2 regions of the Craurococcus roseus genome follow, and region 2 is predicted to be linked to the other one. Evidence: riboswitches for the same ligand, from Rfam matches in the RefSeq annotation. Region 2 holds a riboswitch; the other holds the start of a gene.
The links. A riboswitch is a leader RNA that binds a small molecule or an ion and turns the genes downstream of it on or off. The one in region 2 is predicted to bind cobalamin.
Positions count from the first base shown of each region.

Region 1 (5,017 bases), on a different contig from region 2:
GCCTCCTCGCCCAAGCTGTGGGAGGCGTTCTGCCGCGCCGCCGGGCGCGAAGACTGGATGCGGGTGCCGGAGTGGCAGACTGCGGCCGGCCGCTCCAAGGACCGCGCCCGGGTCAACGCCGCCATTTCGGAAGTGACGCGCACCAAGCCGTCCGAGTGGTGGATCGCCACCCTGGAGGAAGCCGGCATCCCCTGCGGCCCGGTGAACGACATCGCCGAGGTCTTCGCCGATCCGCAGGTACGGCACCTGGAAATGGCCATGCCGATCCGGCACCGCCGGCGCGGGGACACGCGTGTGGTCGCCAGCCCATTGAACGTCGAGGGGTTGGAAACCGGCGTCTACCGCGACGTTCCGGACCTGGGCGAGCACGGCGAGGAGATACTGGCCGAAGCCGGGCTTTCGGCCGCGGAAATCGAGGGTTTGAAGGCCAAGGGGGCGCTGGGCGGGGAATGACGGCACCGATGGAACTCGCCGGGGGCAAGATCCTGGCCGGCGTCGAGGACGGGGTCGGCCGGGTGGTGTTCAACCAGCCCGAGAAGCGCAACGCCATGTCGGTGGACATGTGGGCCGGCATGGGCGAGGCGCTCGACCGCTTCGCCGAGGACGGGGCGGTGCGCTGCGTCGTGCTCCAGGGAGCGGGCGACAAGGCCTTCGTCTCCGGTGCCGACATCAGCCAGTTCGAGAAGAACCGGGCCGACGCCGACGCGCAGCGGGAGTACGACCGGCTGACCAGCGCCGGCCGCGCCAAGCTCGCCGCCTTCCGCAAGCCCGTGGTCGCCCAGATCCGCGGCTTCTGCATGGGGGGCGGCCTCGGCATCGCCATGTCGGCCGACATCCGCGTCGCCTCCGACGACAGCCAGTTCGGCATCCCGGCGGCCAAGCTCGGCATCGCCTACGGCTTCGACATGGTGCGGGCGCTGGTGGACCTCGTGGGGCCGGCGCACGCCCACATGATCCTCATGACCGGCGACCGCTTTCCCGCCGCCGAGGCGGAGCGCATCGGCTTGGTGAACCGGGTGGTGCCGGCGGCGGAGCTGGAGGGCGCCGTGGCCAAGCTCGCGGCCACCATGGCGGCCAACGCGCCGCTCTCGCTCTCCACCAACAAGCTGACGGTGAAGGCCGTGCTGCGGGACCGGGAGGACCGCGACATGGCGACCTTGCGCGACGCCATGGCGGCCTGCTTCAACAGCGCCGACTACCGCGAAGGCCGTCGCGCCTTCATGGAAAAGCGCCGGCCCGTGTTCAACGGCGCTTGATGTCACCCATATGGTGCTGGCCCCCCTCCGGGACGGCATCCTCGGGGAAATCCACTGTACCGGCGGCGGAAATCGCTTAGGATCGCCGTGCCGTACCGGGTCCGCAAAGAGACGCGGCGGCGGAGGGCTTCGCCGGGCGCCAGTGCGCCGGCACTGGGATGAAGGGTTCGATGGGCGGGAATGGACGGTAATCTGGAGGCTGCGCTGGGCGCGGCGACGCGCGGGGGCGGCCACCACCACGACGCCGGCCCGCCGATTTCGCGCATCGTCGCCGAGGTCGCGCTCCGCTGCCCCGGCGAGGAGATCACCCTGGGGGAGATGGCGGAAGCCTTCGGCGACCGCGCTTTCGGCCTCCTGATCCTGCTGCTCTGCCTCCCGTCCCTGCTGCCCTTGATGGCGTCGGTGTTCGGCCTCCCGATGCTGATCCTCGGCGTGCAGATGGGCTTGGGCCGGCGGGTGCCGAAGCTGCCGGCCTTCATCGCCCGCCGCGCCATCCGGCGCTCGGACCTTCTGCGCCTGTCCGGCGCCTCCTCCAAATGGCTTCGGCAGGTCGAGCAGTACGTGAAGCCGCGCCCCGGCTTCTTCCTGTCCCCCATCGGCGAACGCCTCTTCGGGTGGCTGACGGCCTATGTCGCGCTGATGCTGATCCTGCCGGGGCCGGGCACCAACGGCCCGCCGGCCTTCGGCAACATCATCATGGCGCTCGGCCTGGTGGAGCACGACAGCCGGACGGTGGGCATCGGCATGGCCGTGACCGTCGCGGGCTGCGCCTTCGCCACGTTCATCCTGGCGGCGATCGGCTGGATCGGCGTGAAGGCCCTGGGCTGGGTGTTCTGAGCCTGCTACACGCCCTCCATGCGCCGGTGGCCCGCAAGGGCTGAAACGGGAACGCGCGAAACCGGAGCGGCGGCCGCGACTGCGGCCGGCGCCGAGGCCAGTCCGCGGCTGCCCCCGCAACTGTAAGCGGAGAGCCCGGCCCCACGCGCCATTGCGCCGCCCCTGCCCCGGCAGTTTCGGCGCGAGAAGGCGGGGCCCCGGGCGTTCGATCCGCGAGCCAGGAGACCGGCCGGCGCAGAGACGTCTCGCGCGTGCCGGGCGGGGTGAACCGGCGCAACGGACCCATCGGCGCGGCCGCTCCAGGGACCATCCTGGAGAACGGCCGCGGCGCCGCATGCGAGGACGACGCCCGCTTGTCCCGCGCCGGGCGATTCTCCGGCGCGGGGCGTGTCGTCACCCCCGCACGGAGTTCCCGATGCGCCGCCTGTCCGCCGCCCTTTTGTGCGGCCTTTCCGCCTTGCCGTCCGCCGCCCCCGCGCAGGAAGCCGTCCCTGACACCATCGTCACCGGCACTCGCGTCCCGACCCCGCAAGAGCGGGTCCCGGCCTCCATCACGGTTCTGACCCGCCGCGAGATCGAGGAGCGCGGCTACCAAACGCTCACCGAGGCGCTGACCGCCGTTCCCGGCCTGCGCGTCGCCCAACTCGGCGGCCCGGGGCAACAGGCCAGCACCTTCCTGCGCGGCACCAACAGCCGGCACGTCCTCGTGCTGCTGGACGGGGTGCCGCTGACCGACCCCTCGGAGCCGAACGCCGCTTTCAACTTCGGCAACGAGCTGCTGTTCGACGTGGAGCGCATCGAGGTGCTGCGCGGCCCGGCTTCCGCGCTGTACGGCTCGGCGGCGCTGGGCGGCGTGGTCAACCTCGTCACCCGCCGGGCGCCGCCCGGCCGCGCCTTCGCGCCCTACGGCGAGCTGGCCGGCGGCACGCAGCGCACCCTGCGCGCGGGCGCAGGCGCGACGGGCACGGTGGGCGCTTTCGACTACCTGCTGTCCGCCCAGTCCTTCTCGACCAGGGGCTTCAACGCCATCGCGCAGCGCCTGCCGGACACCGGCGAGCGCGACGGCTTCCGCGGCGTGTTCACCACCGCGCGCCTCGGGTGGACGCCGGCGGAGGGCACGCGCATCGAGGGCTTGCTGCGCTGGCGGCAGAACAACCTCGGCCTGGACGACGTGCCGCGCGACGACCCGAACTACTCCGGGGAGGACCGGCGCTGGTACGGGCAGGTGCGCGGCGAAACGCGGCTGTTCGGCGGGGCATGGACCACGGGCCTGCGCCTCGCGGCGACGGAGGACCGGCGGCGCTACGTCAACCTGCCCGACTCGCTCAGCGCTTCCACGGCCGACGACCTGTACCGCGGCACGCGCACCACGCTCGACTGGGGCAACACGGTGCGCTTGCCGGCCGTGGGCGTTTTGACGGACGGCGCGCTCGGGTTCGGCGTCACCCACGCCTTCGAGGAAGCGCGGAGCGCCAGCGGCTCGCCCTTCTTCCGCACCACTGTGGACGCGACGCAGCGCACCACCGCCGGATACGCCACCCTGCAATACCGGCTGGGGGAGCGGCTCGACCTCACGGCCGGGCTGCGCCACGACGCCACCACCGGCTTCACGGACGAGACCACCTGGCGGTTGGGCGCGGCGTTGGCGTTGCCGGAGTTGCGTTCGCGGCTGCGCGCCTCGGGCGGCACCGGCTTCGCCGCGCCGTCGCTGTTCCAGCGCTTCGGGATCATCGGCGACTTCTTCCGCGGCAACCCGGACCTGCGGCCGGAGCGCTCCATCGGCTGGGAGGCGGGCGTCGAAACCGACCTCCCCGCCTTCGGGCGGCCGGCCTTCGCCACCACTTCCGCCACCTACTTCCGCAGCCGCATCCGCGACCTGATCAACTTCAACGCCGGCTTCGACACGCTGGAGAACGTGGACCGGGCGCGGATCCAGGGCGTCGAGCTGGGACTGACGCTCCGCCCAGCCGCGTGGTTCGAGGCGACGACGGCCTGGACCGTCACCGGCGCCTTCGACGCCGAAACTGGCCGACGCTTGCCCCGCCGGCCGGAGCACGTGGTCAGCGTCACGGCGCGGGTGCGGCCGGCGTCCAAGGTGGTGATCGCGCCGACCGTGCTCTTCACCGGCCGCAGCCCGGAAGGCGCCTTCGCCAGCTACAACGACCAGGGCGTGCCCTTCCCTTACCAGCGCAGCAACCCGCCGGGGACGGTGGTGAACCTGACCGCGACGTGGCAGGCCTTCGACCAAGCGGCGCTGTTCCTGGAAGCGCGGAATCTCGGCAACAGCCGCTTCGAGCCGGCGAACGGCTTCGCCACACCCGGCCGGAGCGTGCTGGTGGGCACGCGCTTCGCCTTGTGACCCGGCCGGTGCTACGGGCGGGCGCGGGATGACCTCCGCGCTCGCCTTCGCCGGCGCCGCCCTGGCCGAGATCGCCGGCTGCTTCGCCTTCTGGGCCTGGGCGCGGAACGGCGCCCCGGCGTGGTGGCTGCTGGCGGGCCTGGCGAGCCTCGCGCTGTTCGCGGCCCTGCTGACCTTGGCGGAAGCGGACGCGGCCGGGCGCGCCTTCGCAGCCTATGGCGGCGTGTACATCGCGGCGTCGCTGTTCTGGCTCTGGGCCGTGGAGGGCCAGGCGCCGGCCGCGACCGACCTCGCGGGCGCGGCGCTCTGCCTGCTCGGCGCCGGCGTCATCCTGGCGGGGGCGTCGTCTCGCTGACGGCCTCGGACTCGGGCACATGGACCCGCACGGCGCGGTGCAGGACGCGGAACACGACGGGCGTGCGGGTGGTGATCTCGCCGTCCGTGTTGACGGAGCGGCGGCGGCGGGTGCGGATCTCGACCTCCGACCCTTCGACGGTCAGCACCTCGTGCCAGCGCCCGTGGTCGCCGCGGCGGAGCGACGGCAGCAGGCGGAGCAGGCTCCAGA
Region 1 covers NZ_BAAAFZ010000084.1:1,680-6,696, reverse strand. Annotated here, with positions in the region: gene ABD067_RS22885 (CaiB/BaiF CoA transferase family protein) at 1-453, shown strand, start outside; gene ABD067_RS22880 (enoyl-CoA hydratase) at 462-1,256, shown strand; gene ABD067_RS22875 (exopolysaccharide biosynthesis protein) at 1,437-2,093, shown strand; cobalamin riboswitch at 2,101-2,341, shown strand; gene ABD067_RS22870 (TonB-dependent receptor plug domain-containing protein) at 2,509-4,452, shown strand; gene ABD067_RS22865 (YnfA family protein) at 4,481-4,807, shown strand; gene ABD067_RS22860 (lipid kinase) at 4,779-5,017, opposite strand, start outside.
Region 1: linked by a shared signal. The riboswitch ahead of ABD067_RS22870 (TonB-dependent receptor plug domain-containing protein) and the one ahead of metE (5-methyltetrahydropteroyltriglutamate--homocysteine S-methyltransferase) in region 2 are both predicted to bind cobalamin.

Region 2 (5,017 bases):
CGGGTAGGGGCGGCGCGTCCCGGTGCAGGAGGTGCAAGCGCCAGGGCGTGCCGGCGCGCTCCGCGGCGAGCGCCATCGGCAGGAAGGGCGTGACGCCGATCCCGCCGGCGACGAAGACGTGCTCCGCGGCGTCAGGGGCGAGCGGGAGAGTGCAGCGGGGGAGGGAGACACCCAGCGCGTCGCCCACGGCCAGCGCGTCGTGGACGAAGGCGGAGCCGCCGCGGCCGGCCGTCTCGCGCTTCACGGCCACCACGTAGCGATCCGCTTGCGCCGGGTCGCCGCAGAGCGAGTAGGCGCGGACGAGGCCGCCGGGCAGGTATAGGTCTATGTGCGCGCCGGGCTTGGCCTTGGGCAGCGGCCAGCCGTCCGGGTCCGCCAGCACGAGGCGGCGGACGCCCGGCCCGGCGGGCGCCGCTTCGCGCACGACGGTCTGGACGTGCTTCAAACGGGCCGGACGGCGTCGCCCACGCGCACCGTGCCGCCCTTGAGGATGCGGCAGTTGAGGCCGGAGCGGTGGATCATGGGTTCGAAGACCGGCTTCTCCAGGATCTCCTCGATGTGCTTGCAGGGGAAGGAGAGGCGGGTCGCTTCCAGCAGGCATTCGCCCAGGTGGAAGCGGCGCCCGACGAGGTGGTTCAGCGGCACGCCGCGGGTGGTGACGTTCCGGCGGTGCTCTTCCGGCAGCATGGTGATGTTGTGGTCGCGCCGGATGCACTCCAGCGCCTCCTCCTCGAAGAGCGTGACCTGGCGGCCTTCCTCCGGCTTGTCGGAGTAGAAGCCCTGCTCCGTGCCGATCATGTAGCGGTCGCCGACGATGCCGCGGCCTTCGACCAGTTCGATTTCCTCCATGCCGCGCATGGGCAGGAAGGCGCGCGGCGCGACGTGGAGGTGGGTGACGACGCCGAGCCAGGTGGGGGTGACAGCCATGCGCCCGTTGCTCCCGGTTTGGGCAACGCGTTGCCCATTGGACAGCTAGATGCCACCCTGCCGCCCGTCCCGCAAGGGCACCGGCGGCGGCGGCCGGCGTGGCACCCGGCTTGCAACGCGGGCTGTTGCAAGCGCCGGGCCAGGGCCCGCCGCCGAGAGGAGGCACGAGATGCAGCGTCGCCGCACCATCCTCGCCACCGCCGCCGGGCTCGCCGCGGGGCCGGCCGCGCTCGCCGCGCCCGCCGTCGCCCAAACGCAGCCAGAGGTCCGCTGGCGCCTGACCAGCTCCTTCCCGCGCACGCTCGACATCACCTACGGCACCAGCGAGTACGTGTGCCGGCTGGTGTCCGAGATGACGGACGGGCGGTTCCGCATCCAGCCCTTCCCGGCGGGCGAAATCGTGCCGGCCTTGCAGGCGATGGACGCGGTCTCGGCCGGCAGCGTGGAGATGGCGCACACCGGCGGGCTGTTCTTCACCGGCAAGGACAGCGCGCTCGCCTTCTCGACCACCGTGCCCTTCATGCTGAACGTGCGCCAGCAGCACGCCTGGTTCTTCCACGGCGGCGGCAACGAGATGCTGAACGGCGTCTACCGCGGCTTCGGCATCCACGCCCTTCCCTGCGGCAACACCGGCAACCAGATGGGCGGGTGGCTGCGGAAGGAGATCAAGGGCGTCGAGGACCTTCGCGGGCTGAAGTTCCGCGTCGCGGGGCTGGCGGGCAACGTGATGGCGAAGCTCGGCGTGGTGCCGCAGCAGATCGCGCCGGGCGACATCTACCCGGCGCTGGAGCGGGGCACGATCGACGGCGTCGAGTACATCGGGCCCTACGACGACGCGAAGCTCGGCTTCAACAAGGTGGCGCGGAACTACTACTACCCCGGCTGGGGCGAGGGCGGGGCGGTGTTCCACAGCCTGGTGAACCTCCAGAAGTGGAGCGAACTGCCGCGCGCCTACCGCGCCGCGCTGGAGGGCGCTTGCACCGCCGCGGCCACCTGGATGTTGGCGCAGTACGACTGGAAGAACGTGGAGGCGCTGTACGGGCTGGTGGCGCAAGGAGTGCAACTCCGGCAGTTCCCGAACGACGTGCTGGAAGCGCTCTACCGGGCGACGCAGGAGGTGCTGGCTGAGCAGGCGGCGGCGAATCCGCGCTTCAAGGAGTTGCTGGAGAGCCAGACGGCGTTCCGCGACCGCCACTACGGCTACCACCAAGTGTTGGACTACGCGTTCGACACCATGATGCTGCGGTTGCGTCGGGCCTCCGTCGCGGCGCGCTGAGGCTTGCTGTCGGCGAGGCATAAAGATATGCTTATGTCGCGTTGGTCCCGCGCGGGCGGGTGAAAAGGGAACGCCGTGCGCGGGGCTCGCCTCGCAAGTCGGCGGCTGCCCCAGCAACTGTCGGCGGAGAGCCGCCGGCCCATCCGCCTCGTGACGAACGGGGCGGGCCACTGCGCGGCGGAGACGCCCGCGCGGGAAGGCGGGCCGGCGGCGGCGACCCGCGAGCCAGGAGACCTGCCGGCGCCGGCGACCTTCCGTGCTCCGCCGAGGGCGGGCCGCGGGCGGCGCCGCCATCCCTTCCGCCGGGCTGGGCGCACCGGTGGCGGAGACTGTATGCGATGACCATCGCCGCCAACCTCGGCTACCCGCGCATCGGGCCGCGCCGGGAACTCAAGACCGCGCTCGAAGCCTTTTGGGCCGGCAAAAGCTCCGAAGACGAACTGCTCCGCGGCGCCGCCGCGTTGCGCGCCAACGGCCGCGCCGTGCAGCAGGGCGCGGGCATCGGGCACCTGCCCTCGGGCGACTTCGCCCTCTACGACCACGTGCTGGAAACCGCTTGCGCGTTTGGCGCCGTGCCGCCGGGCTACGGCTGGGACGGCGAGGGGCCGGTCTCCCTGTCCACGCTGTTCCTGCTCGCGCGCGGCGGTCGCGGCGGGGGCTGCGGCTGCTCCGGCGGCACCGCGACGGCGCTGGAGATGACCAAGTGGTTCGACACCAACTACCACTATCTGGTGCCGCGCCTGTCCGCCGCGACGCGCTTCCGCCTGGCGCGCAACCGCTGGGCCGAGGCGGTGCGGGAAGGGCTGGCGAGCGGGTGCCGCACGCGGCCGGTGCTGCTCGGGCCGGTGTCGTTCCTGCTGCTGTCCAAGGGCGAGGACGGGACCAAGCCGCTCGACCTGCTGCCGGCGCTGCTGCCCGCCTACGCGGACGCGCTGCGCGGCATGGCGGAGGCGGGCGCGGCCTGGGTGCAGGTGGACGAGCCCTGCCTCGCCACGGATCTGCCGGCGGGCGCGGGCGACGCCTACGCCGCCGCCTTCCGCGCGCTGGCCGACGCGGCGCCCGGGCTGGACCTGCTGCTCGCCACCTACTTCGGGGGCTTGCGCGAGAACCTGCCGCTCGCCTTTTCCTTGCCGGTCTCGGGCGTGCATCTCGACCTGGTGCGCGACCCGGCGCAACTCGACGGCGCGTTGGGCCTCGCGCGGGCGGAGCAATGGCTATCCCTCGGCGTGGTGGACGGGCGCAACGTGTGGCGCACTGACCTGCACGGCGTGCTCGAGCGGTTGCAGGGCGCGGCGCGGCGGCGCGCGGACGGGTCGCGGCGGCTGATGGTGGCGCCGTCGTGCTCCTTGCTGCACGTGCCGCACAGCCTGCGGATGGAAACGGCGCTCGATCCCGCGCTGCGCCGGCGCCTCGCCTTCGCGGAGGAGAAGCTGGCGGAGGTGGCGGCGCTGGCCCGCGCCCTGGACGAGGGCGAGGCGGCCGTCGCGCCGGCGCTGGAGGCGAGCGACAGGGCCGTCGCCGAACACCGGGCCGACGCGGTGGCGCGGAACCCGGACGTGGCGGAGCGCCTCGCCGCGCTCACGCCTGAGATGGAGCGGCGGCGCAGCCCTTACGCGGGGCGCGCGGCCAAGCAGCGCGAGCGTTTGCGCCTGCCGCCCCTGCCGGTCACCACCATAGGCTCCTTCCCGCAAACGGCCGAGGTGCGCTCATTGCGCGCCCGCGCCGCGCGGGGCGAGATCGCCTCGGCCGAATACGAGGCGGGCATCGAGCGGCTGACCGCGGAGGCGGTGCGCTGGCAGGACGAGGTCGGCGTGGACGTGCCGGTCCACGGCGAGTTCGAACGCAACGACATGGTCAAGTACTTCGGCGAGCGGTTGGACGGCTACGCCTTCACCAAGCACGGCTGGGTGCAATCCTACGGCAGCCGCTGCGTGGCGCCGCCCATCATCTGGCGCGACGTGTCGCGGCCGGCGCCGATGACGGTGCGGTGGAGCGCCTTCGCGCAATCGCTCACCAAGCGCCCGATGAAGGGAATGCTCACCGGGCCGGTGACCATGCTGCAATGGTCCTTCGTGCGCGACGACCTGCCGCGCGAGGCGGTGTGCCGGCAGATCGCGCTCTCCATCCGCGACGAGGTGCTGGACCTGGAAGCGGCCGGCATCCCCGTCGTGCAGATCGACGAGCCGGCCTTCCGCGAGGGCTTGCCGCTGCGGGAGGGCGACCGCCCGGAGTACCTGCGCTGGGCGGTGGCGTGCTTCCGCCTCGCCTCGGCCGGGGTGCGGGACGAAACGCAGATCCACACCCACATGTGCTACAGCGAGTTCAACGACATCATGGACGCGGTCGCGGCCATGGACGCCGACGTGATCTCCATCGAAACCGCGCGCAGCCGGATGGAGCTGCTGGAAGCCTTCGCCGCCTTTTCCTACCCGAACGGGATCGGGCCGGGCGTGTGGGACATCCACAGCCCGCGCGTGCCGGGCGCGGAGGAAATGGCCGCGCTGCTGCGGCGCGCGATGGAGCGGCTGCCGGCCGACCGGCTGTGGCTCAACCCCGACTGCGGGCTGAAGACCCGCGGCTGGGCCGAGGTGAAGCCGGCGGTGGCGAATCTGGTGGAGGCCGCGCGGCGGCTGCGGGCGGAGCTGCGCTGACCCTACGGCCTAGCTGAAGGAGGGGCCGCCCGCCGGGCGGCTCCTTAGGGCGGTCCGCAGGGACGGCCCCCTCCGCGATTCGGTGCCCCACCCGCTGGCGCCGCTAGCCGCATTTCCACTTTTGCGATTGCTCAAGGCTTGCTATGCGCCTTCTTGGTAGGGG
Region 2 covers NZ_BAAAFZ010000005.1:3,743-8,759, reverse strand. Annotated here, with positions in the region: gene ABD067_RS01150 (PDR/VanB family oxidoreductase) at 1-445, opposite strand, end outside; gene ABD067_RS01145 (MOSC domain-containing protein) at 442-927, opposite strand; gene ABD067_RS01140 (TRAP transporter substrate-binding protein) at 1,097-2,203, shown strand; cobalamin riboswitch at 2,229-2,459, shown strand; gene metE (5-methyltetrahydropteroyltriglutamate--homocysteine S-methyltransferase) at 2,542-4,854, shown strand.